Regions from separate parts of the Oceanobacillus sp. GQ8 genome, predicted to be linked through region 1. Evidence: a T-box and tRNA genes for the amino acid it is inferred to sense, from the RefSeq annotation. Region 1 holds a T-box; the other holds one or more tRNA genes.
The links. The T-box of region 1 lies ahead of serS (serine--tRNA ligase). A T-box ahead of a tRNA ligase gene usually reads a tRNA of that ligase, here a tRNA-Ser.

Region 1 (18,316 bases):
AGAGGTCGCACCCAAGCAAACTGCAGGAAATGAAGCAAATCACGAATCTCCAAGATCCATGCTAAATTCGAAATATACCTTTGATACCTTTGTCATTGGTGCAGGTAACAGATTCGCTCATGCTGCATCACTTGCTGTAGCAGAAGCTCCTGCAAAGGCCTATAATCCGCTATTCATTTATGGTGGCGTAGGATTGGGTAAAACCCATTTAATGCATGCGATCGGCCATTATGTACGTGAACACGACCCGAATGCGAAGGTTGTTTACTTATCTTCAGAGAAGTTTACGAATGAATTTATTAACGCGATTATGGATAATAAAACCGTGAACTTTCGCAATAAATATCGAAATGTCGATGTCCTATTAATAGATGATATTCAGTTTATTGCTGGAAAAGAATCGACACAGGAAGAATTTTTCCATACTTTTAATACGTTACATGAAGAAAGTAAGCAAATTATCATTTCTAGTGATCGGCCACCTAAAGAAATTCCAACACTGGAAGACCGTTTACGTTCCCGTTTTGAGTGGGGCTTAATTACCGATATTACGCCACCAGATCTGGAAACTCGTATTGCAATATTAACGAAAAAGGCAAAGGCTGAGGGGCTTGATATTCCGAATGAGGTGATGCTATACATTGCAAACCAAATCGACACGAACATTCGGGAATTAGAGGGCGCCTTAATTCGCGTTGTCGCCTATTCTTCATTAGTGAACAAGGATATAGACGCTTCGCTAGCTGCTGACGCATTAAAGGATATTATCCCAAGCAGTAAACCAAAAATTATTAGTATACCGAGGATTCAAGAAGCAGTTGGCGAGAAATACAATATTCGCATGGATGATTTCATTGCAAAGAAGCGGACAAAGTCTATTGCATTTCCGCGACAAATTGCCATGTATCTATCAAGAGAAATGACGGATTCCTCTCTACCAAAGATCGGCGAGGAATTTGGGGGACGTGATCATACAACTGTTATTCATGCCCATGAAAAAATTGCACGTCTTATGGAAAACGATACGCAATTAACACGTGAAATAGAAGAAATAAAAGAGAACTTAAAATCATTCTAAAGCCATCTTTTTTTAAAATGTTGGACGCGATTTTGTCTTTTTTAAGACTTTTGTCTAAATATGACCTGTGCACAGTGTGAATAGCCATGCAAACTTGCAAACAGTTTATCCACATGTGAATAACTTTTGTGAATCTGGCTTTTCTTCGCTTATCCACATACTCACAGGCCTTATTACTATTAATACTGTATTTTTATAAAAAAAAATATATAAAAGAACTTCCCTTAGGAGGATTTATTTATGAAATTTGTTATTCAACGGGATCAATTAATATCCAGTGTGCAGGATGTCATGAAGGCTATATCATCCCGAACCGTTATTCCGATATTGACTGGAATGAAAATTGAAGCAAAAGAAAGTGGTATTACCTTAACTGGTAGTGATTCAGATATTTCTATTGAATCCTTTATCCCAGCTGAGGAGAATGGCAATGTAAATGTAGAACAAATCGAAGCAGGAAGTATTGTACTACAGGCTAAATATTTCCCTGATATTGTCCGTAAGCTCCCTGAAAAAACAGTGGAAATTGAATCAGATGAAAACTTAAAAGTAACGATTCGTTCTGGAAAGGCCGAATTTAATTTAAATGGTCAGGATGCAGAAGAATATCCACAGCTACCTAAATTACAAACGGATGACAGCTTTGAGTTGCCAATCGATCTCTTAAAAAGCTTAATAAAACAAACAGTATTTGCTGTTTCAACAATGGAAACACGTCCAATTTTAACTGGGGTAAATATTAAACTAGAGAATGGCAGTCTTACTTTTACAGCAACAGACAGCCATCGCTTAGCTTCTAGAGAAATTCCTGTCAGTGAAGCGCCAGGTCAACTGCCAACTGTGGTGGTTCCAGGTAAGAGTCTGAATGAGTTAAATAAGATATTAGATGATACAGAAGAAACAGTAGAAATAAGCGTGACAAATAATCAGATTCTGTTCCGTACAAAAAATCTTAACTTCCTTTCAAGATTGCTTGATGGAAATTATCCGGAGACCTCTCGATTGATTCCAGAACAAAGTAAAACCGTTCTTCATGTGAAAACGAAGGAACTCTTAAGCACAATTGACCGTGCTTCACTTCTAGCAAAAGAAGAACGGAATAATGTTGTTAGATTGAGCACAAAAGGGAATGGATTGATCGAAATCACAAGTAATTCTCCTGAAGTAGGAACAGTAGCAGAGGAAATTACAGTTCCTTCTATTAGCGGCGAAGAATTGAAGATCTCTTTCAGCTCCAAATATATGATTGATGCATTAAAAGCAATTGAATACGAAGAAGTGAAAGTAGAATTCACAGGGGCAATGCGACCATTTATTATCCGTCCTGCCAACGATGACCCGATCTTACAATTAATTCTACCTGTTAGAACGTATTAATTAAGCAGAATGTGATCTTAGGTCCTTATCTTAAAAAAGATAGGGACCTTTATTTTGTTTTGGACAGCACCTATATAACAGGTTAACGGCTTTTTAAAAGCAATTTTAAGCCTATACAGGCATTTATTATGCAAATATGGGGTCATACCTTTCCATAATGACAAATCTTTAGTAAAATAGGTATACATGACGTTTACAGGTTTAAACTAATGATATCCACACGAAGAAACTGCATTTGCTCATTTTTAGTGAATGTATGTGTTTCTATGTTTTATACTGTCCTGAAATCTTTTGGCAGTCTTAACGTTTTTCTAAAAAGTAGGAAACTTGGTGATAACATGCATGAAGAAATTGAAATAAGTACGGAATATATTGCGCTAGGCCAATTTATTAAGCTTGCCAATGTATTGGAATCTGGTGGGATGGTAAAGGCTTTTCTGCAAGACGAGGGCGTATTAGTAAATAACGAACGGGAGCATCGTCGTGGTCGCAAGCTATATGCAGGGGATATTGTTGAATTAGAAGGCATTGGAGCCTACAAAGTGATAAAAGCTTGAGAAACATGAACTACCTCCTAGCAAACGCTCCTGATCTGAATCGAAAAAAAGAGGATTGGTCATGCACATAGAACAGCTAAAATTACGTAATTTCCGCAATTATGACGGATTGGAAATGGAATTTAACAATAAAATAAATGTCATCATCGGGGAAAATGCACAGGGTAAAACCAACCTGATGGAGGCAATCTATTTACTTGCCTTTACTAAATCACACCGAACTCCCAGAGAGAAAGAATTGATTCAATGGGAAAAAGAGTATGCTAAAATAGAAGGCAGGATAACAAAAAGAAATCAAACCTTTCCGTTGGAAATCGTTCTTTCGGCAAAAGGTAAAAAAGCGAAGCTGAACCGGCTAGAACAAAAGCGGCTAAGTGACTATATCGGGGCGCTTAATGTTGTGATGTTTGCACCAGAGGACCTCACGTTGGTTAAAGGTGCACCACAAATCCGCAGGCGTTTTATTGATATGGAGCTTGGACAGATTCAGCCACGTTATATCTATCATCTAGGGCAATATCAAAAAATATTAAAACAACGAAATCATCTGTTGAAACAATTGCAGCGTGGAAAAAGCCAAGATCATACAATGTTGCAAGTCATCACAGATCAGCTCGTAGAACATGCCGCGACCTTATTGGAAAGACGGTTTGTTTTTTTGGAATTATTAAGGAAATGGGCTAGTCCGATCCATCATGGTATCAGCCGTGAGCTGGAAAGGCTTGAAATAAAGTATTCTCCCACTATTGAAGTATCAGAAGATGATAATAAGGAGAAAATAGAGAGTATCTACTTAAATAAATTTCAACAAATACAAGAAAAAGAGATTGAACGTGGCACAAGTTTAATTGGTCCGCATCGTGATGATCTCCTCTTTTATGTGAACGGTAAGGACGTCCAGACCTATGGATCACAAGGGCAGCAACGTACAACTGCCTTGTCGGTGAAACTGGCAGAAATTGAACTCATTTACAATGAAGTTGGGGAATATCCAATTCTTCTGCTTGATGATGTGTTGAGTGAACTGGATGATTACCGACAATCACATCTACTTCATACCATCCAAGGAAAGGTGCAAACCTTTGTATCTACTACGAGTGTTGATGGAATAAATCATGAGACCCTGAATAAAGCGGAATTATTCCGTGTCCGTAATGGTGAAGTGGAAAAATAGAATGAGGGGGAGATAGCATGTTTATTCATATCGGAAATGATAATGTCATCCGTTCTCAGGATGTGGTTGCAATCATTGACTATAATTTAATCTCATCATCTACCATCATGGAGGAAATGATGGAGAACGCTGGCAAAGAAAAGAAAGTAGTAGGTCCAACGGTTGATGCAAAATCAGTCATGATCACAAAGGAAATCATCTACTACAGCACGCTTTCTGTCTCAACATTGAAGAAACGCGCTAGTATGATCTCCACCATCAGTAAGCTAGATGATTTCTCAGATGAGATAAAGGAAGAAGAAGCATAGCATACTGTTTTTAATTCGAAACATTTTAAGTAACAGGAAATGGAAGTGAGAGCATGGCAATGGAAGACAATATGACGAATACCCAATCCGAATATGGTGCAGATCAGATTCAAGTACTAGAAGGACTTGAAGCAGTACGAAAAAGACCTGGCATGTATATTGGATCAACGAGTGAGAAAGGCTTACACCATCTTGTATGGGAAATTGTTGATAACAGTATCGATGAAGCATTAGCTGGATATTGTGACAGAATCGATGTAACAATTGAAAAAGATAACAGTATTACCGTAAGCGATAATGGCCGTGGTATTCCAGTAGGCATACAAAAGAAAACAGGTCGGCCAGCATTAGAAGTTATCATGACCGTACTCCACGCTGGAGGAAAATTTGGAGGTGGCGGCTACAAGGTTTCTGGTGGACTGCATGGTGTAGGTGCCTCTGTAGTTAACGCCCTGTCAACAAACTTGGAAGTTCATGTTCACTTGGATAATAAAATTCATTATTTAGGCTTTAAAAAAGGAGTTCCACAGGGAGAAATTGAAGTCGTTGGCGAAACGGACGTCACAGGAACGACTACCCATTTTGTTCCAGACCCTGAAATCTTTGATACAATCGAATACGATTATGATACGTTGACACAGCGCTTACGTGAGTTGGCATTCTTAAATAAAGGTATTACTATCACCGTAGAAGATAAACGTACGGATGAAGAACCTGTCAGCTATTTCTACGAGGGTGGGATAAAGTCCTATGTGGAATTTATCAACCGCACGAAAGAAGTCTTACATGAGCCATTCTATGCAGAGGGAGAAGATCAAGGAATCTCTGTAGAAGTTGCAATTCAGTATAACGAAGGTTTTGCAAGCAGCTTGTACTCGTTTGCCAACAACATTCACACCTACGAAGGTGGTAGTCACGAATCTGGTTTCCGAACAGGTCTTACCAGAGTGATTAATGATTATGCGAGAAAAAACAATTTATACCGAGAAAACGATCCAAACCTCTCTGGTGATGATGTACGGGAAGGAATGACCGCCATCGTCTCCGTTAAACACCCTGATCCACAATTTGAGGGACAGACAAAAACAAAGCTTGGTAACAGTGAAGCACGTACCATTACAGACTCTGTTTTCAGTGAAATGTTCTCCAAGTTCCTTTATGAAAACCCGTCTGTCGCGAAAATCATTGTTGATAAAGGGCTAATGGCTTCGCGTGCACGTTTAGCTGCGAAAAAAGCTAGAGAGCTGACTAGAAGAAAAAGTGCGCTGGAAATTTCGAATCTACCAGGTAAGCTTGCCGACTGTTCCTCTAAGGATGCAAAAATAAGTGAGCTTTATATCGTAGAGGGAGACTCTGCTGGAGGTTCCGCCAAGTCTGGTCGTGACCGTCATTTTCAAGCGATCTTGCCACTACGCGGTAAAATTCTCAATGTTGAGAAAGCCCGACTTGATAAAATTTTGTCCAATAATGAAGTTCGTGCCATGATTACTGCCCTTGGTACAGGTATCGGTGAAGATTTCGATATTACGAAGGCCCGCTATCATAAAGTCATTATCATGACAGATGCCGATGTCGATGGTGCACATATACGTACTTTACTATTAACCTTTTTCTATCGTTATATGCGTCCATTAATCGAATATGGCTATATTTATATCGCACAGCCACCTTTGTATCAGATCAAGCAAGGGAAAGCTGTTCATTATGTTTATAACGAAAAAGCATTAGATAAATTGCTTAAAGAGCTTCCACAATTACCTAAGCCAGGGATTCAGCGTTATAAAGGGCTAGGAGAAATGAATGCTACCCAGCTTTGGGATACGACGATGGATCCAGATACACGTACACTCCTCCAGGTTGACCTAGCAGATGCCATCGAAGCAGATCAAGTATTTGATATGCTGATGGGAGACAAAGTGGAACCAAGAAGGAACTTTATTGAAGAGAATGCACAATATGTTAAAAATCTTGATGTTTAATTCATATCAATTTATGTAATATTTGAGGCAAATCACTATTCTTTTGATGAATAGTGATAGGAGGTATAATAATGGCAGAGGAAAAACGTTCAAACGTTCAGGAAATAAATATTAGCAATGAGATGCGCACATCCTTCCTTGACTACGCAATGAGTGTTATCGTATCACGTGCATTGCCAGATGTACGGGATGGCATGAAACCAGTGCATCGCAGAATTTTATATGCAATGAATGATCTGGGGATGCACTCAGATAAAGCATACAAAAAGTCTGCCCGTATCGTTGGGGAAGTTATTGGTAAATACCATCCACATGGTGATTCAGCCGTTTATGAAACAATGGTCCGGATGGCACAAGACTTCAGCTATCGCTATATGCTAGTTGATGGCCACGGGAACTTCGGTTCAGTTGATGGTGACTCAGCAGCAGCAATGCGTTATACAGAAGCAAGAATGTCCAAAATATCCATGGAGCTCCTCCGTGATATAAATAAAGACACAATTGATTACACAGATAACTATGATGGCTCTGAACGGGAGCCAGTCGTTTTTCCAGCTCGATTTCCTAATTTAATTGTGAACGGAACTTCTGGAATTGCAGTAGGAATGGCAACGAATATTCCTCCACATAACCTAGGAGAAACGATTGACGCCGTGCTTGCGATTAGTAAAGACCCGGATATCACCATCAATGAATTGATGGAAGATTATATCCATGGCCCCGATTTCCCAACAGCTGGCCAGATTCTAGGGAAAAGTGGGATACGAAAAGCTTATGAAACAGGCAAAGGGTCCATTACCGTCAGAGCAAAAGCGAACATTGAAGAGCATGCAAACGGCAAGGCGACGATCATCGTCACAGAGCTTCCGTATCAAGTCAATAAAGCAAAACTAATTGAGCGGATTGCAGAACATGTGCGTGATAAGCGAATTGAAGGTATTACCGATTTGCGTGATGAATCAGATCGTAACGGTATGCGTATTGTGATGGAGCTACGTCGCGATGTTAATGCGAATGTCGTGCTAAATAACTTATACAAACATACGGCTCTGCAAACAACGTTTGGTATTAATACACTGGCTCTTGTTGATGGTCAGCCTAAAGTGTTGACGATTAAACAATGCCTTGAATATTACCTTGAGCACCAAAAGGTAATTATTAAACGCCGGACTGCGTTTGAATTACGTAAAGCAGAAGCAAGAGCACATATTTTAGAAGGATTGAGAATTGCGTTAGATCACTTGGATGAAGTGATCGCTCTTATCCGTAATTCCAAAACAGCCGATATTGCTAGAGACGGTTTGATGGAACGCTTTAAACTTTCGGAAAAACAGTCACAGGCAATTCTAGATATGCGTTTGCAGCGGTTAACTGGTCTAGAACGTGAAAAAATAGAAAATGAATACAAAGAACTTCTTGACCTAATTGAAGAATTAAAAGCTATTTTAGCAGATGAGGAAAAAGTTCTAGAAATTATCCGGGAAGAATTAACAGAGGTAAAAGAACGCTTCAATGACGAACGCCGTACAGAGCTTGTTCTAGGTGGTGTCGATTTCTTCGAGGATGAGGACTTAATTCCAGAAGAAAATATTGTGATTACCTTAACCCATCAAGGTTATATTAAACGTTTGCCATCCTCTACTTACCGAACTCAAAAGCGCGGAGGCCGTGGTATTCAGGGAATGGGGACAAATGAAGATGATTTTGTAGAACATCTTGTTTCAACCTCTACGCATGATACCGTGCTATTCTTTACGAATAAAGGGAAGGTCTACAAGGCTAAAGGCTATGAGATACCTGAGTTCAGCAGAACAGCGAAGGGTATCCCAATCATTAATCTCTTGCAGATAGAAAAAGGCGAGTGGGTTAACGCTGTTATTTCTGTAAATGAATTTACTGACACAGACTACTTGTTCTTTACGACCAAGCACGGGATCTCCAAGCGCACAACGCTTTCGCAATTTGCTAATATCCGTAAAGGTGGATTAATTGCTGTAGGGCTTCGGGATGAGGATGAATTGATTTCAGTGCGTCTAACCGATGGTGCGAAGGATATGATGATCGCTACGAAAAATGGTTATCTCATTCGATTCCCTGAAGATCAGATCCGATCTATGGGTAGAACAGCGGCCGGTGTGAAGGGTATTTCACTAAGGGAAGATGATGAGGTTGTATCCATGGAAATTCTTCAGGAGGATTCTAAAATCTTGCATGTTACAAGCAAAGGTTATGGAAAACAGACTCCTGAGATGGAGTATCGTGTAACAAATCGAGGCGGAAAAGGGATCTTTACATGTAACTTAACAGATAAAACGGGACATGTAGTAGCTGTAAAAGCTGTCTCTGGAGAAGAAGATCTCATGCTTATTACCGTAGCTGGCGTACTTATTCGAATTCCAGTCCAGGATATTTCGGAAACTGGCCGGAATACAATGGGTGTTCGTTTAATTAGGCTACAAGAAGAAGAGGAAGTAGCAACGGTAGCACGTGTTGACCAGGATGAAGACGAAGAAGAAATCGATGATGAAACAGAGGTTTCTGAAGCAGAAGAGTCAACAGAAGAGAATACAGAGGAATAAAAAATTGTAGGAAGGGGCTGAGGTCCCTTCCTAATTAATATGGTAAAGGGGGAAGAATGATATGAGGGTAAAAGCCTCGCAGCTTGTCCCAGGATGTGTGTTGCTTAGAGAAATAAAAGGGAAAACCAATAGAGACATAATCCCAAAAAACACGGTGTTAACAGAGGAACATATTACTGTCATAAAAAAATTCCTTGTTGAAAGTGTAGAAGTTTCTTCAAAGCTTGTCGAAGGAGATTCCTATACTCCAGAAAAGGCAGAGAAAATGGAACAGGTTCAGCAAACGGCTGAAAAGAAAGTTGCTGAAGAGCTCCCACCTTTTCAGGAACATTATGAACAAACAGTACAAGCATACAAAAAAATGTTTGAAAACTGGAAAAACGGTGCGCCTTTAGATATGCCATACGTTCGCAAATTAATCATTCCTTTAATAAAAAGAATGGATGATATTTCCTCTGCTGTTTATACTATGCACCATTATGCAAACAAGCGGGATTATATTTTCTATCATAGCGTCGCAGTCAGCATCCTATCCGCATTCCTTGCAAGAAAAATGGGCTATCCCTCTGGCGATTGGCTTCAAATCGGACTCGCCGGTTTTTTATGTGATGTAGGAATGGCAAAGATCGACCATAACCTTCTTCATAAAGCAGGTACATTAAACACAGCACAAAGGACCGATTTGAAAAAACATCCTACTTATTCTTATCGCATGGTTGAACAAATCCCAACCATTAAACAATCCGTGAAGCTGGCGATTTTGCAGCACCATGAAAGAATGGATGGCAGTGGGTATCCACTTGGTTTAACTAGTGGGAAAATACATAAAGTTGCAAGAATAATAGCGGTTTGTGATATGTACCATGCTATGACATGCGAAAGGGCATATAAGGAAAAGCAATCTCCATTTTTGGTAATAGAGGAATTGCAAAAGGAGCAGTTTTCCACCCTTGATCCAGACGTTGTTGCTAGCTTTGTTGAAAGTATGACGCATTTTTCTATCGGAACGAAAATTCGTCTTTCCAATAACCAGCTTGGTGAAATAGTGTTTATTGATGCAAAGCATCCAACGAGACCTATGGTACGAATGGAAGGTAAAAAAGATATCATATCCTTACAGCAAACAGAAGTATTCATTGAAGAAATAGTCGGTATCCAGTAAGGAGGATTACCGGCTATTTTTTATGGATTGTAGGTTCGTGGTCCTTTGATGACGATCAAACCGCCTGGGGAATTCGCTCAAAAAGTCCGTCATCCGCCATATGACGATCAAACCGTCTGAGTATTTCACTCAAAGTGTCGGTCATACGCCATATGATGATCAAACCAGCTGGGGAATTCGCTCAAAGAGTCCGTCATAGCACTTATGATGATCAAATCGACTGGTGATTTCGCTCAAAGTGTCCATCATCCGCTTGATGACGATCAAACAACCGAAGAATTTATCTCAAAGTGTCCATCATCCCCTGCATGATGATCAAACTGCCTAGGGATTTCGCTCAAAAATTCCATCATCCGCCGCATGACGATCAAACCACCCAAACAGCTCCCCAAAAAGATTCATGACACCCTGCCTGACGATCTAAACCTCATCAAGCCTTTCTTTTATAAAGCTCTAATCCCAATAAGAACGGTACTTTTTCAGCTGATTCTCTCAGGAAATGTGTAATAAAGGGATAGTCTGCATCTGACTTTGATGTAAAAAGATCCCCCCACCAATCGGTTTCATAGCGACAGAGCATACTTAGGTTATATAAGAGTAAGTAATGGACCATAACCTCGGAAAGTGGCAGGAACAGTTCTCTTTTTGCAGGAAAAAAGATGGGGCTTTGCGTTTTATCTGAATAGAATGGACCTTTGAGCTCAGTCAAAGGCTTGGCAAGCTCTACTTGTATATGATGGGAGACTGATTCCATATGCTTTATTTCTGGGAGAAAGGAGGAGATTTTATTAAGGAATCCATCCTTTGTCGTATGGTAATCATCCAGTATCTCAAGTGGGAATTCTAGCCATGTCCCCTGCCTCTTTCCTACCTGATAGAGCCCTTTCACCTGATGGAAACCAAGCATCATCCTCATTTCTGGAATGAGGGCAAGGAGTTGTTTCATATTAATTTTTTCAAATGGTAGTCTATTTATATGAAATAAGTGCTCAGAGAAGTAAGGGAATAAGCCATTGTGCTGGATCTTTACTTCATCCCGCAGAAAGGAATAGTCCTTTTTCTTTCGTTTTCTTGCGGTAACTCCGTGGGCAAGTAGGCTTGTTGATTCTGGGTAATCTGGTCTTACTGTCATCAAGCAGGCTTTGATTAGATGTGCCATGCCGTAAAAGTAGAGGACTGGCTGCAGAATGGGAGAGGAGTTACGCCCACTTTGGTAAAACATCTGCCCGTGTTGTATATACGAGGTAAAAACAGTGCAGTTTTCATAGCTTTTTCGATCCGCATCTATTTCCCCTATTGCTTTATAACAGTTGTATAGATAATGCTGCGCCGTTTGCTGTGACGTCAGATAGGTATAAAACATCTCTATATCCTGCATATAACATCATCTCCCAACTGTTTAAAAATTTTGAATCTACTTTCTTTAATTTTGTTTCATTATCTAGTTGAAAAAGCAAATAGGTTGGCGTATTGTATATAAAAATAGCATTACTTGCATAGCTTGTGCAGGGATTGCACGTTGCATACATATTACGAATCAGGAGGAGGAAGTATCATGCGTGAAGACAAGTTCGCTAAAGAAGGATTAACGTTTGATGATGTGCTGTTAATGCCAGGAAAATCCGAGGTATTACCTAAGGATGTGCAGGTTAAAACAAAACTGACAGATAATCTGCAGTTGAACAATCCATTTATTAGTGCCGGAATGGATACCGTAACAGAGGCTGAGATGGCCATCGCCATGGCTCGCCAAGGTGGCTTGGGAATCATTCATAAGAATATGTCAATTGAGGATCAGGCTGAACAAGTGGATCGTGTGAAGCGTTCGGAAAGTGGCGTCATAACCAACCCATTTTTCCTTACTCCTGAGCATCAGGTGTACGATGCTGAACATCTAATGGGTAAATTTCGTATTTCAGGTGTACCAATCGTGAACTCTATTGAGGAACAAAAGCTTGTTGGTATTTTAACGAACCGAGATTTGCGTTTTATCCAGGATTACTCCATTTCCATTTCTGAAGTTATGACAAGCGAAGACCTTGTCACAGCTCCAGTAGGAACAACATTAGAAGAAGCAGAGCAACTTCTCCAACGCTATAAAATTGAAAAGCTACCTTTAGTAGATGATCAAGGCATGCTTAAAGGATTAATTACGATTAAAGATATTGAAAAAGTAATCGAATTTCCAAATGCCGCCAAAGATAGCCAAGGAAGATTACTTGCAGGAGCAGCTGTTGGTGTTACTGGCGATGCGATGAAGCGAATTGAAAAACTCGTTGAAGCAGGTGTTGATGTAGTTGTAATCGATACAGCACATGGCCACTCTAAAGGGGTACTTGACCAAGTGAAGGTTGTACGTGATACGTACCCTGAATTGGATATTATTGCAGGAAATGTGGCGACAGCTGAAGCGACTAAAGAACTGATTGAAGCAGGTGCTTCCATCGTCAAAGTTGGGATTGGTCCTGGCTCTATTTGTACAACGAGAGTAGTAGCAGGAGTTGGGGTTCCCCAAATTACTGCCGTTCATGACTGTGCCCTTGCAGCAGCAGAATACAATGTCCCAGTTATCGCCGATGGCGGGATTAAATACTCTGGTGATATTGTTAAAGCATTGGCAGCAGGAGCGCATGCAGTAATGCTTGGGAGCATGTTTGCAGGTGTGAATGAAAGTCCCGGCGAAACGGAAATTTATCAAGGAAGACAATATAAAGTTTACCGTGGTATGGGTTCTGTTGGAGCAATGAAGGCTGGTTCTAAGGATCGTTACTTCCAGGAATCAAGCGAAACTAAAAAGTTGGTACCTGAAGGAATTGAAGGAAGAGTTGCCTATAAAGGTGCTCTCGCTGACACAGTACATCAATTAATCGGTGGCTTGCGTTCAGGTATGGGTTATTGTGGTACAGGTTCTATTGATGAATTACGTCATGATGCACGTTTTATTAAAATAACGAATGCGGGGCTTCGCGAAAGCCATCCACATGATGTTCAAATCACGAAAGAATCACCAAATTACTCTCTACAATAGAAAAGGTAACCATATTAGGAAATTTAGTAGACGGGGGAAATTCCCCGTCTATTTTTTCAGCGTTTTCTATGGTAAAATAACAAAGTGCGCACGTACATCACAAGAAGGTTAAACTACAAGTTGGAGGTAAAGGAAGTTGAAACACATAATGAAAAAGCGTTTATCAATGCTACTGGCTTTTCTGGTAGTGATAACATCAGTATTTGTCCAGCCATTTGCGGCGCAAGCCCAAGACACATTAGATATTGAAGCTGACTCGGCTATTTTAGTTGATGCAGCAACAGGGAAGATTATCTTTGCGAAAAATGCAGATGAAGCCCTGCCTCCAGCAAGTATGACAAAAATGATGACGGAATACCTTGTATGGGAAGCCATCGAGGAAGGTCAAATCAGCTGGGATACAACAACACAGATTAGCAACTATCCATATAGCATATCTGCCAATAACTCTTTTTCAGGAGTTGGATTAAGGCAAAATCAGGATTATACTGTCGAATCTTTATACGAAGCGATGGCAATTAATTCCGATAACGCTACAACCATTGCACTTGCTGAACTGATTGCAGGTTCAGAAGGTGAATTTGTAAAAATGATGAACGAAAAGGGAGAAGAAATGGGACTCCCTGATTATAAATTTGTAAACTCTACAGGATTGGATAATGCCTCACTCGGTGAAAATTATCCAGAAGGTACGGAACCAGATGCTACTAACATGTTATCTGCTGAGTCCTCTGCCTTACTAGCTTATCATCTCATAAAGGATTACCCGGAAGCATTGGATATATCCAGTATTCCAGCTACAGAATTTGATGGGCAACAAATCCGGAACTGGAACCATATGCTTGATCATGATACAACGTTTTTAAAGCAGTTTTATTATGAAGGGGTAGATGGATTAAAAACAGGTCATACCGATAGCGCTGGATATACCTTTACTGGAACAGCAAAACGCGGTGATCAACGTTTCATCTCGGTTGTAATGAAAACCGACAGTGAAGAAGAACGTTTTGCAGAAACAGCGAAACTATTTGATTATGGGTTTGATAACTTTGAAACAACAGAGTTATTCCCCGCAGGTTATCAACTTGAAGACCAAGCTACTATTCCAGTAGCTAAGGGAAAAGAAGATGCAGTGTCCGTATCTACTGGACAAGCAGTTTCCTTCCCGATTAAGAAAGATGAAGAGGATGCTTATAGCATTAAATATACAATAGACGAAGACAAGCTAAATGCTGAAGGAGAGTTGGCTGCACCTGTTAAAAAAGGGGATGTAGTAGGTACTGCCGAACTCGTTTATGAAGGCGAAAATGATTTTGGATATATTATGACTAGTTCTGATGGTCCAATTGACTTGGTTGCAGACGAGACAGTAGAGAAATCCAATTGGTTTATGCTGACACTTGGCGCAATTGGTGACTTCTTTGCAGATCTTTATACAACTGTTGTAGATTGGGTTAAAGGTTTATTTAGTTAATAAGAACGAGGTAATACCAAGAAGATCGTAACGTTTAGCGAAGCACCAATTATTCAATTTAAAAATAGGGGGAATTATTCATGTCAAATACAGGTACAGAACGTGTAAAACGTGGGATGGCGGAAATGCAAAAAGGCGGCGTCATTATGGATGTAGTAAACGCTGAACAGGCAAAAATAGCGGAAGCTGCAGGGGCAGTTGCCGTAATGGCACTTGAACGCGTACCATCAGATATTCGTGCAGCAGGTGGAGTAGCACGTATGGCAGACCCAACTATTACTGAAGAAGTTCTTAATGCAGTTTCCATTCCAGTAATGGCAAAAGCGCGTATTGGCCATATTGTAGAAGCTCGTGTACTTGAAGCAATGGGAGTAGACTACATTGATGAAAGTGAAGTACTAACACCAGCTGATGATATTTATCACTTAAATAAGTCAGATTACACGGTACCATTTGTATGTGGCTGTCGTAATCTTGGTGAAGCAGCTCGTCGTATTGGGGAAGGTGCTTCCATGTTACGTACGAAAGGTGAACCAGGAACTGGGAATATCGTGGAGGCAGTTCGCCATATGCGTGAAGTGCAATCAGAAATCCGTAAGCTTTCTGCTATGTCCAAAGATGAAGTGATGACATTTGCGAAACAAATCGGTGCACCATTTGAGTTATTGTTACAAATCCGTGAAGAAGGCCGCCTACCTGTCGTTAACTTTGCTGCAGGTGGAATTGCAACACCTTCTGATGCTGCGCTTATGATGGAGCTAGGAGCAGACGGTGTATTTGTTGGATCAGGTATTTTCAAATCAGACAATCCGGAAAAATTTGCGAAGGCTATTGTGGAAGCAACAACACATTACCAAGATTATGCATTAATTAGTGAGCTATCTAAAGGACTTGGTACAGCTATGAAAGGTCTTGAAATGAGTTCAATTGCTGCTCATGACCGTATGCAGGATCGCAGCGAATAGAAAGAAGGAATGATTTTATGATAACGATTGGTGTTCTTGCTCTTCAAGGGGCAGTACGTGAACATATTCGTTCAATAGAAGCATGTGGAGCAAAAGCTGTTGAAGTAAAGCGTGTGGAACAGCTTGAGGAAATTAACGGCATCATTCTTCCTGGTGGGGAGAGTACGACCATGCGTCGTTTAATTGATAGCTATGGTTTCTTCTCTGCTCTTAAGGAATTTGGCCGCCAAGGTAAACCTGTTTTTGGCACATGTGCAGGGTTAATTTTGATGGCAAGTGAAATTGATGGCCAGGAGAATGCCCATCTTGGGTTAATGAACATGAAAGTAGCACGAAATGCGTTTGGCCGCCAGGTTGCAAGCTTTGAAGCAGATCTTGAAGTAAGCCATATTGGTGATGCGTTTAATGCTGTATTCATTCGCGCACCATATGTATTGGAAGCTGGCCCAGAAGTAGAAGTATTGGCTACTTATCAAGACAGAATTGTTGCAGCAAAACAGGGGCATTATTTATGCACAGCATTCCATCCAGAATTAACGGATGATAACCGTGTCATTGCCCACTTTGTAACAATGGTCGAAGCATCCATGAAAGCAACTGCTTAATTGTTCCTGAAAAGAATCAGTGAGTGCTTATTCGACGCTACGGAAAATACTACGCTTTTCTGGGGCGGCTGGTAAGCCTCCGTGTGCTACGCACTACGGGGTCTTACCGATGCCTTTTCTCCCCAAGAAGTCTACGTATTTTCCTTCGCTAGATGTTGTGTCACTATTCTTTACAAACGGCGATAGAGAAAGAGTGTAATTAAGACCAGGGTTGCAATCGATGTATAAATTGTATATGATATGCTATAATTAGTAATAGAATATAAAAGTTATGACAGGAATTAGTAACAGTATACCTTTCTAAAGAGAGTCGATGGTTGGTGTAAATCGATGTGAGCGTACTGTGAATCCATCCTTGAACTGGTTCATTGAAACCGGATTTTCCGGAAGTAAATAAACCCGGTAGTTACCGTTAAAAACTGTGAGCCGGAAGAGGTTATACTCTTCAACAAGGGTGGCAACGCGGGAATTATACTCTCGTCCCTATTTATTTAGGGACGGGAGTTTTTTGTACGTTAGGTATATATACAATTTTAGCTAGAGCTAGGAGACAATGACGAAGTAGTTAAAATTTTGTAGTACCAAGTATAAGAAGATCGTACACATTCGCTAAAAAGACGAGCGAATGCGAGTTTTTCTAATGTTATGAACCCTGTCATAAAAAGGAGGAAACGAACATGTTGGATATGAAGTTTTTACGTAACAACTTTACGGAAGTGAAGGAAAAATTAGCACACCGCGGTGAAGATCTCTCCGAGTTAGACAGATTTGGGGAATTAGATGAAAGACGAAGAGAGCTCATTGCTGAAACAGAAACGTTGAAAGCGAAACGTAATGAAGCGTCTAAGCAGATCTCTGTTCTTAAAAAAGAAAAGAAAGATGCTGATCAAGCAATTAAAGAAATGCGTGAGGTTGGAGAACGCATCACTGAACTGGATAAAGAATTAAAAGAAATTGAAGAAACACTTAACATGATTATGCTTTCTATCCCAAATATTCCTCATGAAAGTGTACCTGTGGGAGAAGATGAAGAGGATAATAAAGAAGTGCGCAACTGGGGGGAACGCAAAGACTTTAGCTTTGAAGCACAACCTCATTGGGATATTGCGACAAACCTTGATATCCTTGACTTCGAACGTGCAGCAAAAGTAACAGGAAGCCGATTCGTCTTTTATAAAGGGCTTGGAGCAAGACTAGAGCGTGCTTTATTAAACTTTATGATGGATTTACATGCAGATGAACATGGCTATGAGGAAATGCTTCCGCCATATATCGTCAACCGCACCAGCATGACAGGAACAGGTCAGCTACCTAAATTTGAAGAAGATACCTTTAAGCTAGAAGAGTGGGATTATTTCATGGCTCCTACAGCAGAAGTACCTGTTACGAATTATCATCGTGATGAAATCTTAAATGTAGATGATCTTCCTAAAAAATACGTAGCTTTCAGTGGCTGTTTCCGTTCTGAAGCTGGTTCTGCTGGTAGGGATACACGTGGTCTTATTCGTCAGCATCAATTTAACAAAGTGGAGCTCGTTCACTTTGCTAAACCAGAGGATTCTTATGAGACATTGGAGAACCTGACAGGAAATGCTGAAAAGGTATTACAACTATTACAGTTACCATATCGTGTCATGAGCATGTGTACTGGTGATCTTGGATTTACAGCAGCGAAGAAATACGATATTGAAGTATGGATCCCAAGCCAAAATACGTACCGGGAAATTTCTTCTTGCTCTAACTTTGAAGACTTTCAGGCAAGACGTGCAGGAATCCGTTTCCGCAGAGAAGCAAATGCGAAGCCAGAGTTTGTTCATACTTTGAATGGCAGCGGATTGGCACTTGGTCGTACCGTTGCAGCTATTCTGGAGAATTACCAACAAGAGGATGGCTCTGTCATCGTCCCTTCTGTACTACGTGCCTATATGGGTGGCAAAGAAGCCATTAAATAATTGGATAAGATAAAGAGTAAGGCTGTTTTTCGGTTATCGAAAAACAGCCTTTTCTAGTTGTTCACTCATCGCGAAGAT
Region 2 (8,745 bases), on a different contig from region 1:
TTAATAGAGTAGTGGAACGAAATGTGGATCCGAGTATGTTTATCACCATGTTTTATGCTCAGTATCTTCCTGCAGAACATTTATTGCAGTATTCTTCTGCTGGTCATGAGCCTGGTTACTATTATAATGCTTCTACTGATTCTTTTACCGAAATTGAATCAAAAGGGCTTGTTCTTGGGGTATCTCCAGCAACTGAATACAACCAGTATGAATTGAAAGTGGATAAAGGAGACATGGTTATTCTCTTGACAGATGGAGTAACGGAATGTAGGGATGGCGAAAGATTTATCGAAAGTGAAGAGATTCTCGATGTCATTAAGCAATATTCCCACTTACCTTCCCAAGAAATGGTTACACAAGTATATAAGCACTTTGAGAAACTTCAGGAATTTGAGTTAAGGGATGACTTTACGCTACTTATTTTAAAAAGAGAAGTTTAATTTTCTAGAAGAAGGGTAAACAAAGTGTAATGTAATAAATTAAGGCTTGGATGTTAATCCTTTGAGGTTAATCGTCCGTACATAACCAGGCCGATTTCTAGGAGGAGCTTATGAATTTAGTTATCGATGTAGTCGAAGAAAATAATAAATCAGTTGTGAACCTTTCGGGAGAAATTGATGCATATACAGCACCGAATCTAAAGGAATCGCTTCTACCCTTAACCCAAAAAGAGGGAAATACAGTAGAAGTAGATCTTGGGAATGTAAATTACATGGATAGTACAGGCTTAGGGGTTTTTATTAGTGCACTAAAATCAACCAAAGAGAATAGTAGCGAAATGAAGCTCGTTAATATACAGGACCGTGTGTTACGCTTGTTCAAGATTACGGGGTTAGATGAAATTATGGATTTAAATTCAACAATTCGGGGTGTGACGGAGTAATGGAGAGATTTGACTTTATAGAGATGAAGGTTCCTGCGAAGCCAGAGTATGTAGGTGTGATTCGTTTAAGTATTTCAGGTATAGCGAATCGGATGGGTTTTTCCTATGAAGATATTGAAGATTTGAAGGTAGCCATATCTGAAGCAATCACAAACGCAGTAACACATGCTTATCACGAAAATGACGAAGGGGAAGTGACCGTAGGCTTTGCAGTCTATGAGGATCGCCTTGAAGTAATGGTAGCAGATCACGGTGGGAGCTTTGATCTGAATGAAATAAAAGATGGTATTGGCCCATACAAAAACACAGAGTCCGTGGAAAACCTTCGTGAAGGTGGTTTCGGTCTGTTTCTAATAAATACATTAATGGACAAAGTTCAGATTAACAATAACTACGGTGTTATTATTCTGATGACAAAGTATCTAAACGAAACAGAGGTGGACTTAGATGACGACCAAATCTCAACCACACAATAGCGGACGAGATGAGGTTTACCAATGGATAGAGTACCTGCAAAAAGAGCCAAAAGATGAAGTGATCCAGGAAAAAATTGTATTAACCTATAGAGATCTTGTGGAGTCTATTGCAAGAAAGTATTCTAAAAACAGCACGATTCACGAAGACTTGGTACAAGTAGGTATGATAGGTTTGCTAGCTGCTGTTAGAAGATATGATCCAACCTTTGGTAAATCATTTGAGTCTTTTGCTATCCCCACCATAATTGGTGAAATCAAGCGTTTTATACGAGATAAAACATGGAGTGTCCATGTGCCGAGAAGAATTAAGGAACTTGGACCAAAGATTAAAAAAGCGGTCGATGAACTTACTACAAATACGCAAAAATCCCCAACAGTAAGAGAAATAGCTGACTATCTTGAGGTTTCTGAAGAGGATATCCTTGAAACGATGGAGATGGGCAAGAGCTATAAAGCACTCTCAGTCGACCGTAAAATTGAAGCTGATTCAGATGGAAGTACGGTAGCAATTCTTGATTTAGTTGGTAATGAAGAAAGCGGCTATAATAACATTGACCAAAAAATGTTGCTCGAAAAAATTCTGCCGATCCTGTCTGAAAGAGAACAGCAAATTTTACAATGTACGTATTTTGATAACATGAGCCAAAAAGAAACTGGCGAATTATTGGGAATCTCCCAGATGCATGTCTCCCGCCTTCAGCGACGCTCTTTACGAAAATTAAGAGAAGCAATCCAGGCTGAGAGTACGGAGGTCTTCGATTGAGCGAAAATATAGTGGATGTCTCCGTCTTCCAAAAAGCAAAAAAGGGAAAATATCATTGCGGTGATAGTTACTTTTACAAGGAAACGGAAAAAGAGTTTGTATGTGCGATTGCAGATGGTTTGGGAAGTGGTGAGTTCGCTAAGGAATCATCACAAATTGTAATTGATATCATTCGGAACAATAGTTCCACTAGAATAGAGAACTTAATTGAAAAGTGTAATGAACAGCTACAAGGGAAACGTGGTGTCGTGCTTGGCGTTTTAAAAATTGATTTTAAGTCAGGAACATACTCCTTTTCCTCAATAGGTAACATATGTATTATGACTATTTCGGATGATAAAAAACGGAAGCGAAATATACCGAATGCTGGTTATCTAGCAGGGTATCATCGTCCGTTTAAAGTGGTACAGGAAAATTTGGATGAAAAAATGAACTTTGTCATGTTTTCTGATGGGGTTAGTGATAAAGAACTATCTAAAAAGTATTTAACCAATCAGGATGTCACGACAATTACAAAGACTTTTGAGTATATAAGTGAACCGGACAGAGATGATGATACAACTTTGATCGCAATTCGATATGATGCAGATAAAAGGAAGGCAGGCGAGTAAAACAACTGTCTTCCTTTTTCAATTGCCTTAAACATACATACGAAAAAATTTAAGTTCATTATGAAATCGGTACGTAATTTGGTAAACTAGAAATGGTGTGAAGGAGGAGTAACATTGGCTGAAACATATAATCAAGACCTTATTCAATGGGTCTCAAAAGAAGCAAACGTTAATACAACTATTGTAAACAAGGTAATTTCGTTATTAGACGAAGGGAATACCGTACCGTTTATCGCACGTTATCGAAAAGAGATTACCGGCGGTTTAGACGAGGTACAAATTAAAACTGTTCAAGATAAATGGGCATATGCTGTAAATCTTTCAGATCGAAAAGAGGAAGTACTACGAATAATCGAAGAACAGGGCAAGCTTACAGAAGAGCTTCGTAAAGAAATTACACAAGCAACACAATTACAACGTGTAGAGGATCTTTACAGACCATACAAACAAAAGAGAAGAACGAAGGCTACGATAGCAAAGGAAAAAGGACTTGAACCACTCGCTATTGTTATTTGGAAGCAAGAAAATATGGATGCTTTAAAAGAAGCCGACCAATATATTTCAGAAGAACATGATGTCCATACAGTGGATGATGTACTGACAGGTGTAAATGATATTGTGGCTGAATGGATTTCTGATGATCCAGAATACCGTGACCACCTCCGGGAGGAAACCTTCAAGCGAGGCACTGTTCAATCAAAGGTAAAAAATGCGGAGTTGGATGAAAAACAAGTCTTCCAGATGTATTACGATTATAATGAAGCGGTGAGGTCCATGGTCTCACATCGTATTCTTGCGCTAAATCGTGGAGAAAAAGAAGGGATTTTAAAGGTAGCAATTGAAACTCCGATAGAGGGGATTACTCGTTACCTCCAGGAACAAGTTATTCGTCGTTCCACAATAGGCGAGGTTAGAGAGGTTCTTGAACGTGCTATTGATGATAGCTACAAGCGTCTTATCCAGCCATCAATTGAAAGGGAAATTCGCAATGCTTTATCAGAAAAAGCAGAGGATCAAGCCATTGATGTATTTTCTAAAAACCTAAAAAATCTACTGCTACAGCCACCTTTAAAAGGGAAAACCATTCTTGGGGTGGATCCAGCTTTTCGTACTGGTTGTAAGCTAGCAATTGTGGATGAAACTGGCAAGGTGCATGAGGTTAGTGTCATGTACCCGACAGCACCTAAAAACGACGTTAAGGGTGCGGAGAAACTCATGCTATCGTTTATTAAAAAATATCCAATTGAACTCATTGCGATCGGAAATGGGACAGCTTCAAGAGAGACGGAGCAATTTGTTGCAAATGTAATTTCGGATAATCAACTGGATATTCCATATATCATTGTGAACGAAGCGGGCGCAAGTGTGTATTCGGCGTCTGAACTTGCAAGAGAAGAATTCCCTGATTTACAGGTAGAAGAGAGAAGTGCTGCTTCTATAGCAAGACGTGTTCAGGACCCATTGGCAGAGCTCGTTAAAATTGATCCAAAGTCTATTGGTGTTGGCCAATATCAACATGATGTTAGCCAGAAATCCTTGAACGAGTCCTTATCGTTTGTTGTGGAGACGGCAGTAAACCAAGTTGGTGTAAATGTGAATACAGCCTCCGCGTCCCTTTTGCAATATGTAGCAGGTCTTAGCAAGACAGTTGCTAATAATATCGTCAAACAGCGGAACGACCAAGGAAAATTTGTAAACCGCAAACAGCTTAAGAAGATTCCGAGGCTTGGTGCTAAAACCTATGAGCAAGGAATAGGATTCCTACGCATCGTCGATGGAGACCACCCGCTCGATCGTACACCAATTCACCCGGAAACTTATCCGCAAGTAGAAGAACTATTAAAATTGGTAGACAGCAGCATGGAAGATATCGGTACAGAGCAGCTTCGTACCAAGCTTGCTAATGTAGACAATACTACTATTGCAGAGCAGTTAGGTATTGGGAAGCCAACACTAGTGGATATTATGAATGCCTTAAGCAGACCGGAACGGGACCCGAGAGACGACTTTCCGCAGCCATTACTTAAGAAAAATGTCCTTTCGCTAGAGGATCTGAAACCGGGAATGGAAATGCAAGGAACAGTCCGTAACGTAGTAGATTTTGGAGTGTTTGTTGATATTGGAGTAAAACAAGATGGCCTAGTCCATATCTCGAAAATGGCAAACAAGTTTGTCAAACACCCAATGGATATCGCTTCTGTTGGAGATGTGGTTACGGTTTGGGTAGAGCAAGTAGATAGTGATAAAGGTAGAATTGCCCTAACTATGATAGAAGGATGAGAAAAAGCCGGATAACTCTGTGGAGAGTCATCCGGCTTTTTTGTGTGTAGTAGGCTGATGAAAAAGTAGTACTTACTCTTTTCAGGTAATTAACGTACGCTTTCTGGAACAGCTAGTCCAAGTCCTTGTGCAATTCTTTCGCCCCATTCAGGGTCAGCTTTATAGAAATGCTCAATTTGACGTAGCTTAATTTCATCTTTTTCTACTGGCTCCATGTGACCAACAAATGCTTTGATAAGACGATCTTTTTCATCTGCACTCATTAAGCGGTAAAGATCGCCTGCCTGAGTGTAATGATCTTCACTATCATAAGGTACACTGTCAGCTTGACCATGTACTTCAAATGGAGTAGTTTTAGTTGTGATATCTTCAGCCGGGCCATTTTGACTGTTTGGTTGGTAGTTAGGTGTGCTTCCACCATTACCGTTTACACTCATAAAGCCATCGCGTTGATAGTTGTTTACTTCATTTTTTGGACGGTTAATTGGAATTTGATGATGGTTGCCACCAAGACGGTAACGGTGCGCATCAGAATATCCAAACAAACGACCTTGAAGCATTTTATCAGGTGAAGCTTCAATTCCTGGTACAAATTGACCCGGAGAGAATGCAGCCTGTTCTACTTCTGCAAAGTAGTTTTCAGGATTGCGATTTAATACCATACGGCCAACTTCAATACGTGGATAATCTTTCTTGGACCAAACCTTTGTAACATCGAATGGATCCCATTTATAATCTTTTGCATCCTCTTCAGGCATGATCTGTACATATAATTTCCATGCAGGGAAATCTTCATTTTTAATTGCGTTAAAGAGATCCTCTGTGTGGTAATCAGGGTTTTCCCCAGCAAGTTTATCAGCAAGGTCAACATCTAAGCCTTTTACACCTTGTTCACTAATGAAGTGGTATTTTACCCAGAAAACTTCTCCTTGAGCATTTACCCATTTAAATGTATGACTACCATACCCGTTCATATGACGCAGTGTAGCAGGAAGGCCTCTATCACCATGTAGGTACGTAATTTGATGTAATGATTCTGGTGATAATGACCAGAAGTCCCACACCATATTTGGATCTTTTAGATGTGTTTGTGGATGACGCTTTTGTGTATGGATAAAGTCAGGAAACTTAATCGCATCGCGAATGAAGAAGATAGGTGTATTGTTACCTACTAAATCATAGTTCCCTTCTTCTGTGTAAAATTTAACTGCAAAGCCACGTGGGTCACGGACGGTATCCGCTGAGCCAAGTTCCCCTGCAACAGTAGAAAAACGAATAAACATATCTGTGCGTTTTCCTGCTTCACTTAGGAAATCTGCTTTTGTATATTTAGAAATTTCATCATTTGTCACTTCAAAGTAGCCATGTGCTCCAGCACCCTTAGCGTGAACGACACGTTCAGGTATACGTTCTCTATTAAAATGTGCAAGTTTCTCAAGTAAATGGAAATCTTGGAGTAAAGTTGGTCCATTATGACCAGCTGTTACTGAATTCTGGTTGTCGCCAACGGGAGCCCCGGCAGCAGTAGTAATACGGTTATTATTATTACTCAATGTTTATTCCCCTCTCTAAACTAAAATTAGACTTTCTACGTTTTATTATAATATAAACCAGATAAAAATCAATATTTAATTAAAATAATTTTAAATAACAACCACAAAACGTGCTTAAAACTTATTAAAGAACCTTTAATATGTTAAAATGGGAGTAATGGGCAATAGAGAATGAGATGAAGGAAATGAAAATCATGACAGAAAATGAACTATATAAATTAGTAGAAGAATTATCTAGAAGGTTCTTTAATCGTACGTTTCTGGATGATGTTTGTTTTAATAATAGATTGCGAACAACAGGGGGGCGATACATTCCGGCGAAGAGGGTGATAGAGCTGAACCCTAAATATCTTGAGGCAGATATGGAAGAATTTCAAGGGATTATAAAACATGAACTTTGTCACTACTTTCTTCATATAGATGGAAAAGGATATAAGCACGGAGATGCAGATTTTAAGCAGTTGTTGAAAGAAACTGGATCCCCTAGGTATTGTAGTCCTTTGCCTACTCAAAAACTAGAATACAATTATCAATATATATGTAAAGAATGTAAGCAGGTATATAAAAGAAGAAGAAGGGTCAATTTAAAGAAGTATCGTTGTGGTAAGTGCAAAGGGGCTTTACAACTGGTAGATATAAATAAGTAATAAAGCTAATGTAAAAAAATTCACGTAGGATATTGACGAATGGTGTCATCCATGGTAAATTAAATAAGCTAATAAATTACATAACAACACGTCAAAAAATGTTTAAAAAAGTGTTGACATCAAATTACAAATGTTGTATGATATTAATCGTTGCGAAAAACGCAATTGACATTATTCCACAGTAGCTCAGTGGTAGAGCTATCGGCTGTTAACCGATCGGTCGTAGGTTCGAATCCTACCTGTGGAGCCATACGGAGAAGTACTCAAGTGGCTGAAGAGGCGCCCCTGCTAAGGGTGTAGGTCGTGTAAGCGGCGCGAGGGTTCAAATCCCTCCTTCTCCGCCATTAATTATTGGCCCGTTGGTCAAGCGGTTAAGACACCGCCCTTTCACGGCGGTAACACGGGTTCGAATCCCGTACGGGTCATCTTAATTAAAAAGTAAAAAGAATCAAGGTTGGGTCCGGTAGTTCAGTTGGTTAGAATGCCTGCCTGTCACGCAGGAGGTCGCGGGTTCGAGTCCCGTCCGGACCGCCAGATGTTGGGCCATAGCCAAGCGGTAAGGCATCGGGTTTTGATCCCGTGTACCCCAGGTTCGAATCCTGGTGGCCCAGCCATTTATTTTTTGAGTAAGACCTATAGTAAGTAGTATTGTAAAATGTACTATTTAATGAATAGTATTTTTTTATTCCCTTTTTATGGGAGTCGGCAGTTCGTATTACTTCCTAATAAGGAAACTTTATAATCATTAGGAGCCATTAGCTCAGTTGGTAGAGCAACGAGCATTACTTCTACCGAATAGACTACGAGTAACCCCGATGCATCGACATCTTGAATAAGCTTTTAGAAGCAGGGGTCACTAGATGAACATTCTTAATATAGTAAGATTATTTTTTTAAACAGGAGCCATTAGCTCAGTTGGTAGAGCATCTGACTTTTAATCAGAGGGTCGAAGGTTCGAATCCTTCATGGCTCACCATTTTAAATATAAATCATGCGGGTGTGGCGGAATTGGCAGACGCGCTAGATTTAGGATCTAGTGCCTTCGGGCGTGGGGGTTCAAGTCCCTTCACCCGCATTAAACCATTTGGTTTTATAGAAACAGAGAAGTGTTTAAGATCTATGCGGTCGTGGCGGAATGGCAGACGCGCTAGGTTGAGGGCCTAGTGGGTGAATAACCCGTGGAGGTTCAAGTCCTCTCGGCCGCACTTTCAATAAATTTCATATGCGCCCGTAGCTCAATTGGATAGAGCGTTTGACTACGGATCAAGAGGTTAGGGGTTCGACTCCTCTCGGGCGCGCCATTTTAACGGGAAGTAGCTCAGCTTGGTAGAGCACATGGTTTGGGACCATGGGGTCGCAGGTTCAAATCCTGTCTTCCCGACCATCGAAGTATTATATGGCTAACAGGTCAAAGGTAATTGTAATTTCAAATTTTATATCTTATGCGGGTGTAGTTTAGTGGTAAAACCTCAGCCTTCCAAGCTGATGATGAGGGTTCGATTCCCTTCACCCGCTCCATAATTCTTTTAGTA

Region 2: it has a tRNA-Ser gene. The T-box ahead of serS (serine--tRNA ligase) is inferred to sense a tRNA for this amino acid. The anticodon was not compared.

Annotation. Positions count from the first base shown of each region.
Region 1 covers NZ_JCAXEV010000002.1:81,263-99,578, reverse strand. Annotated here, with positions in the region: gene dnaA (chromosomal replication initiator protein DnaA) at 1-1,078, shown strand, start outside; gene dnaN (DNA polymerase III subunit beta) at 1,319-2,455, shown strand; gene yaaA (S4 domain-containing protein YaaA) at 2,794-3,012, shown strand; gene recF (DNA replication/repair protein RecF) at 3,074-4,186, shown strand; gene remB (extracellular matrix regulator RemB) at 4,204-4,494, shown strand; gene gyrB (DNA topoisomerase (ATP-hydrolyzing) subunit B) at 4,548-6,473, shown strand; gene gyrA (DNA gyrase subunit A) at 6,545-9,052, shown strand; gene AC6CHS_RS05445 (HD-GYP domain-containing protein) at 9,114-10,214, shown strand; gene AC6CHS_RS05440 (YaaC family protein) at 10,645-11,592, opposite strand; gene guaB (IMP dehydrogenase) at 11,770-13,242, shown strand; gene AC6CHS_RS05430 (serine hydrolase) at 13,379-14,716, shown strand; gene pdxS (pyridoxal 5'-phosphate synthase lyase subunit PdxS) at 14,797-15,681, shown strand; gene pdxT (pyridoxal 5'-phosphate synthase glutaminase subunit PdxT) at 15,699-16,286, shown strand; T-box leader at 16,549-16,774, shown strand; gene serS (serine--tRNA ligase) at 16,964-18,238, shown strand.
Region 2 covers NZ_JCAXEV010000009.1:145-8,889, reverse strand. Annotated here, with positions in the region: gene AC6CHS_RS19350 (PP2C family protein-serine/threonine phosphatase) at 1-440, shown strand, start outside; gene AC6CHS_RS19345 (STAS domain-containing protein) at 551-883, shown strand; gene rsbW (anti-sigma B factor RsbW) at 883-1,359, shown strand; gene sigB (RNA polymerase sigma factor SigB) at 1,331-2,122, shown strand; gene AC6CHS_RS19330 (SpoIIE family protein phosphatase) at 2,119-2,733, shown strand; gene AC6CHS_RS19325 (Tex family protein) at 2,848-5,013, shown strand; gene AC6CHS_RS19320 (catalase) at 5,103-6,566, opposite strand; gene AC6CHS_RS19315 (SprT family protein) at 6,752-7,213, shown strand; tRNA gene AC6CHS_RS19310 (tRNA-Asn) at 7,389-7,463, shown strand; tRNA gene AC6CHS_RS19305 (tRNA-Ser) at 7,467-7,557, shown strand; tRNA gene AC6CHS_RS19300 (tRNA-Glu) at 7,567-7,638, shown strand; tRNA gene AC6CHS_RS19295 (tRNA-Asp) at 7,671-7,747, shown strand; tRNA gene AC6CHS_RS19290 (tRNA-Gln) at 7,753-7,827, shown strand; tRNA gene AC6CHS_RS19285 (tRNA-Lys) at 8,114-8,189, shown strand; tRNA gene AC6CHS_RS19280 (tRNA-Leu) at 8,207-8,288, shown strand; tRNA gene AC6CHS_RS19275 (tRNA-Leu) at 8,335-8,418, shown strand; tRNA gene AC6CHS_RS19270 (tRNA-Arg) at 8,438-8,514, shown strand; tRNA gene AC6CHS_RS19265 (tRNA-Pro) at 8,521-8,597, shown strand; tRNA gene AC6CHS_RS19260 (tRNA-Gly) at 8,658-8,731, shown strand.